DNA from 2 places in the Erysipelothrix sp. HDW6B genome. Region 1 is predicted to be linked to the other one. Evidence: riboswitches for the same ligand, from Rfam matches in the RefSeq annotation. Region 1 holds a riboswitch; the other holds the start of a gene.
The links. Region 1 has a riboswitch for thiamine pyrophosphate ahead of G7061_RS09535 (thiamine-binding protein). Riboswitches for the same ligand answer to the same signal wherever they lie in the genome.
Positions count from the first base shown of each region.

Region 2: another riboswitch for thiamine pyrophosphate. It lies ahead of G7061_RS04485 (energy-coupled thiamine transporter ThiT); the one in region 1 lies ahead of G7061_RS09535 (thiamine-binding protein).

Region 1 is NZ_CP049860.1:1,951,523-1,954,740, reverse strand. Features, by position in the region: gene G7061_RS09540 (hypothetical protein) at 34-1,179, shown strand; TPP riboswitch at 1,230-1,355, shown strand; gene G7061_RS09535 (thiamine-binding protein) at 1,407-1,724, shown strand; gene G7061_RS09530 (ABC transporter permease) at 1,696-2,457, shown strand; gene G7061_RS09525 (ABC transporter substrate-binding protein) at 2,468-3,218, shown strand, end outside.
Region 2 is NZ_CP049860.1:876,453-879,670, forward strand. Features, by position in the region: gene G7061_RS04470 (carboxypeptidase M32) at 1-374, opposite strand, end outside; gene G7061_RS04475 (phosphatidylglycerophosphatase A) at 481-960, shown strand; gene G7061_RS04480 (AAC(3) family N-acetyltransferase) at 979-1,659, shown strand; TPP riboswitch at 1,692-1,782, shown strand; gene G7061_RS04485 (energy-coupled thiamine transporter ThiT) at 1,806-2,321, shown strand; gene G7061_RS04490 (DUF402 domain-containing protein) at 2,371-2,904, shown strand; rRNA gene G7061_RS04495 (16S ribosomal RNA) at 3,094-3,218, shown strand, end outside.

The sequences.
Region 1 (3,218 bases):
ATTTGGTATAATTACATAAAGGTGGTATGGCTTATGTGGGAAATTCTAGGAATCGATGCAACAACAGATATAGAACAAATATTTGAGGCGTATGCTTCGAAAGTCGCAGCAAATGGAGAGTCGGATGAACTAACAAAGGCTTATGAAGATGCGCTTGTTTATGCGGAAGGTACATCCGATACGCGGTTTGACGATCTAATGCAAGAACTATCCTTGATGGATGTTAAAGAGCGCTTTGTCTGGCAAAAATGGTTTGATGCCTTAGATCGGTTAGAAGTGTATGAGCGTTTTGAGGATGTTGAAATGCTCAATGCATCGCTACAACGGGTGGATGTTCGCTTGATTCCAAGTGGTGTCATGTTTGAAATTATCTTACCGCATTTGCGAAAAATAGCACATTATAATAATGATAATGAAACCGAATTAAAAATGACGATGGACCACTTTGAATCCTACGTCCGTTTCCGTGAAGAAAGTCGTATCGGGTGGCGCGATCAGGGGAAATCAAAACGCAAGAATCAGTCGAATGCGAAACAAGTATGGTCCGTTGTTCAGATGATTGTGCAGTTTATCGGATGGGTGACTGTATTCTTGTTGATATTCCAATTGTTAGGTGTTTTTAATATCTTTGGCACACGTCAAGATACACGGAAACCAGAGCAAGAAATTACGCCACCAACCAGTGAGTTTGTGCATTATGACGCGCAGTTTTCTGATGCGTTGGTTGACGCAGTTCAAGAGGGAGTCCGTGATCAGTCACTTCAAGCGTATCTTGATTTTGATTCTTTGAGTCGGTTAGAGACGAGTTCATGCTTCGATCAAGGTGTCGCTTTCGATGCTTGCGAAGGGGCATTTTTGTTAGATCTAACAGAGCGACAATATAAACGAATGATGACAGAATCGTATCTTCAAGAAGGGTTAAATGATGCCTTGTACGATGCTTATCCGGCTGAAAGTATCTTCTATTATGAGACGTATTATGATGCTTTTGCAGCGCATCTTAAGAATAATAAATCCTATACTGTAAATGAAATTACACAGGAGTTGCATCTCAATGAAGCACTCTACGAGGAAGCATACCAGGCACATTCTAATGATGTTTATGACATCTTCTTCAAGCAGCTTGTGCAGGAGAATCACAATATAAACTTGCAAAGATTTACCAAGGATGCATTATAATCATTGACGTTAGGAATATAAAACGTATAATGAAGGCGTACAATTGAATCCATAAATACAAGGGGTGCCCGCATTAGCGGCTGAGACTAAACGCACGTTTTAAACCCTTAAACAGGAAGTCCTGTTTAGCACTTGATCCAGATAATACTGGCGGAAGGATGTATATCGTAGTCGTTTATTAACGTATATACATATACCTCTTTTCGAAATGAAAAGAGGTTTTTTTTATGAAAGATGGAGGATTTGCTATGAATGCAAGTATCGCAATACAAGTATTACCCCACGTAGATGGGAACCAAGAAGTCGTTCGCATTGTTGATGAAGTTATTGACTATATTAAAGGAACAGGACTACATTACACGGTTGGTGCATTTGAAACTGCAGTCGAAGGTGATTATGATACCTTAATGGAAATCGTGAAACAATCGCAAATTATTGCACATCGTGCAGGTGCTGATAAAGTTTCAGCATACGTAAAAATCGTGTATGCACCTCAAGGTGAGATGCTCACAATTGATGAAAAAATTACGAAGCACCAACAATAAGCGTTATGCGCTTATGTCGGTTGGTCTTGTCATAGTACTGTGGCAACTCATAGTATGGAGTGGTATTGTGCCCCAATTCATGCTTCCAGGTCCCGCATCAGTTATTATGGCATTATATGAAGACCGTGCATTGTTATGGATGCATGCTCAAACAACACTTCTAGAAGCCTTTCTTGGGCTTTTAGGCGGTGTTGGGTTGGGAATCACGTTAGCGCTACTGATGGACCGTTACGATCGCGTTTACCGTATGGTTTATCCGCTGATGATTCTCACGCAGACAGTACCAACAGTCGCTATTGCACCACTTCTTGTATTATGGTTAGGATATGGAATCTTACCGAAAATTGTACTCATCGTTTTAACATCATTTTTTCCAATGGCCATTGGATGTTTCCAAGGTTTGCAGGCTGTCGATCGCGACAGTATTCAACTTTTACGAAGTATGGGTGCGAATACGGTACAACAGTACCAGCATGTTCGAATTCCAGAAAGTTTATCGCCATTTTTTGCCAGTCTAAAAATAGCCGTTTCGTATGCTGTTGTTGGTGCTGTTATTGCAGAATGGCTTGGGGGAACAAGTGGACTGGGAGTCTATATGACACGTGTTCGAAAAGCCTATGCCTTTGATAAAATGTTCGCAGTAATTGTACTTATTTCACTATTAAGCCTACTCTTAATGGGGTTGGTCAATATTTTGGAACATAAAACGATGCCATGGAAAGATGTGGAATAAAGGAGATATTATGAAACGAATGGTAGTGAGTTTATTAGCTTTGCTAGTTTTAGTGGGGTGCAGTACATCCAAAGATACTCAGAAAGTACGCTTCGTACTTGATTGGACACCCAATACGAACCACACAGGCCTCTACGTAGCGCTTGAAAAAGGGTACTTTGAAGAAGTGGGGATTGCCTTGGAAATCGTTCAGCCCCCTGAAGATGGTGCTGTAGGACTGGTTGCTGCCAATGGTGCAGAATTCGGTGTCGGATTTCAAGATACTTTAGCACCAGTATGGGCGCGTCCAGAACCTTTACCTGTGACAGCAGTCGCAGCAATGATTCAACATAACACATCTGGAATTGTCTCGTTGAAAGACAAAGGAATTGATCGCCCATCTAAAATGGAAAATCATACTTACGCAACATGGGATATTCCTGTTGAACAAGCAATCTTGAAGTATGTGATTGAACAAGACGGTGGCTCATTTGACAGTGTAGCGTTAATTCCAAATACTGTAACGGATGCTGTGAGTGCGCTCCAAAGTAATATCGATGCTATTTGGATTTATCGTGGTTGGGATGGTATTGCGCTCGAAGTAGCGCAACAGGAGATTAACTACTTTGCTTTTGCAGATTATGCGAAAGAATTGGATTTCTATAGCCCTGTAGTCATTGCAAATAATGAGTATCTTAAGGAGAATCCTGATCAAGCAAAAGCGTTCTTAGCAGCGTTGGGTAAGGGATATCAAGATGCAGTTGCGAATCCAGAAGAAGCTG
Region 2 (3,218 bases), 1.1 Mb from region 1:
TCATTCAGGTTCTCAACAAAAGTACTATAGTCCTTATTTTTACGGCTATCAGCCCATACATTATGAGACGCAAGTTTTAGATTTTCGAACGCTACGTACTCATCATAAGGAATATCTTTGATTTTGTTTAAGCTCTCTAACATTTGCTCCGCACTTTTAGCGATAATTGGATCCTCATTTAATAAAGCGTCAGTCAAGGCTACATATGCTTCATGACTTGTGAACAATGAAAAGTACTCACCAGATAAAAAAGACATTACGTTATTTCGATACGCATCTCCCATTTTTGGTGCTATCGTCTGCGCATCAAATGACATCGTTGTTAATGCTAAAGAATATGCATTCAATTTATTGTTTAATTCTGAAAAATTCATAATATACCTCCTGAAATTATTGTACTGCATTCAAACCTAAAGGGATACTATGTTTTACAGAAAAGATGATGTATAATTAGGTGACAAAGTACTGGAGGACTCAATAATGAATGAAATGTATGATGACTGCATTGCGTTACTAGAAGAACGCGGTGTGACCCTTAATGATATAGTTGATTGTGTGGTTTATCTACAAAAAGACTATATCGCGAACATTCACGAAATCGATATTGAAGATATTGTTAAAAGCGTAATCCGGAAAAGAGAAGTACAAAATGCATTGATGACCGCTATTAATATTGATATTCAAGTCGACAAGGGTGCATTTGGTAATGAAACAATTCAAAATATCATAAGAGTTGATGAAGGTTTATATGGTATTGATGAAGTTATGGCATATGGAATATGTAACCTTTATGGTTCTATTGCACTAACCAATTATGGTTACATCGATAAAGTAAAACCTGGAATTATTGGCAAACTTAATGATCATGATGCAGGGCAATGCAACACCTTTATCGATGATATAGTCGGCGCAATTGCAGCTGCAGCTGCGAGCAAGCTTGCACATTCACATAGTAATTAAAGGCTGGAAAGGGAACATATGGAACAGAAAGTGAATCAAGATCAAATTCAATCACTCCTTAAGAGACTTGACGTCCCTTCAGACGGTGTATTAATAATTCATGAAAACAGCAATGTTCCTGCACTTGTATCGAAATATGTGCTTGACATGTTGTTGAAAAATATAGAAGACCGAACTGTTTCGATAATTGGTGACAATACGTTTAATAATAACGTATCCCAAAAGGTACTAAAACCACTTGTTACAACCCAAGAACGAATTATTCTCTCATCAGGAAGAATGCTTCAATTAATGCTCTTAAAAGATGAGACAACATTTGCCCACCATCCGTCTTTAATGATTGGACATATAGGTAAGTATGCAAAGTTCTTTGCAAGACATGTTAAAGTCGATTACCCCTACGGAGATAAATCGATTTTTCAAGATATGTACGAGCTAAATGCAACAATACTTTTTCTTGGAGAACCGGCACATGTTCCAGAAGCTAAGCTTGCATATGCCCACGACACAACGAAGTCAATTAAAAGGAATACTGCAATTAAAGATGGAGAAATGATTTCGTTTTTAGATTTAGATATTGACGAAACACCATTATTATCGAAAATTGTTAATTCGAATATCCTGTTGTTTGAAGAAATTGAAGGTGTAAAAATTTATGGGATATCCTATAGAATGCTCGTTGACTTCATTACAATGTGACATTGAAAAAACAAACATAAATGTTATAATTAAAAAGTGAACAGGGGAACCAAATGGTTGAGAAAATAACCCTCAAAACCTGATCTAGTTAAGACTAGCGGAGGGAGTTCTGTTTTTACCCTGCGCCTTGTGTGGAGGTTTTTTTTATGAAAACAAAAGATTTAGTTCTAATTGCAATGTACGCAACCTTATTTACAGTATTGGAGTATATAAGTGTTACCTTTGGATTATTGAAAATGCCTCAGGGTGGAAGTATTTCCATTAGTGCAGTAGCATTGATTATAGCGAGTTATCACTTAGGATTTAAAAAATCTTTGATAGTGTCCGCAATTTCCGTCGTCATTATGTTGTTAATCACACCTCCATACTTTCTCACTCTGGGTCAATTCATGGCAGATTATGTATTTTCTTACATGTCCTACTCTACAGCGGTGCTCTTTAAAGATCTAAGGTTTGGAGACAAGACATTCCCCACTGGCGCAATTATGTCGAATGTTTTGCGATTTATGTGGCATAATATTGCAGGATGGCTTTTCTTTGCCTCGTATTACGAAGGTAACATCCTTGTCGGAGTCATGCTTTACAATGCGTCATATATGGTACCGACGATGATAATAAGTGCATTCTTAGTTCTATTAATAAGACCAAAATTGAAAAAATAAATTATATTTTAAATTAGTTATTATTGTATATTAATTGGGAGGGAACATTATGAAACCGAAAGTTGGAGAAGTAATTTACGTACAAAGTTATAAACATGACGGATCGCTTCATAGAACATGGTCAAGTGGAACGGTATTATCGGCCGATGACGAAAAAATTGTTCTCATTACATATAAAACATGGGTAGTCGAGTCTGATGGACGTCGGTGGTTTACTAGAGAACCCGCAATTTGCTTCTACTATTTAAATCGTTGGTATAATGTCATTGCTATGATTCGTGCCAAAGGAGTTTATTATTACTGCAATCTTGCTTCGCCAAGTGTGTACGATGGCGAGTCATTGAAGAATATAGATTATGATTTGGATGTGAAAGTATTTCCGGATGGTAAGTATATCATTTTGGATGAAGATGAATTTGAATTGCATCAAAAAAAGATGCACTACAGTGAATCCATCATAAGAATTGTTGAAGATGAGAAAAACCGCCTCGTTGAACTGGCTAAACATAAAGAATATCCATTCAATGACGATACTATTCATCGTTATTTCGACAAATATTTATCAATTCACGAGTTTAAATAAGCTCGTGGATTTTTTTTTGCAATAAATGAGTTTTATGTTTGACAACTGCCCCCTGAAGTAGTATTATATGTAGGCACTCAAGGGAGCTTTAGTGCGAAATGGTCTTTGAAAACTAAACAGGAAACGTCAATTTCAAAAGAAATACAAGAAATAAACAAAACTCGTCAGAGTATAAAAATGAGAAAGAATCAAATGGAGAGTTTGATCCTGGCTCAGGATGAACGCTGGCGGCGTGCCTAATACATGCAAGTCGAACGAAGAGCGTAAGAAGCTTGCTTCTTACAATCTTAGTGGCGAACGGGTGAGTAATACAT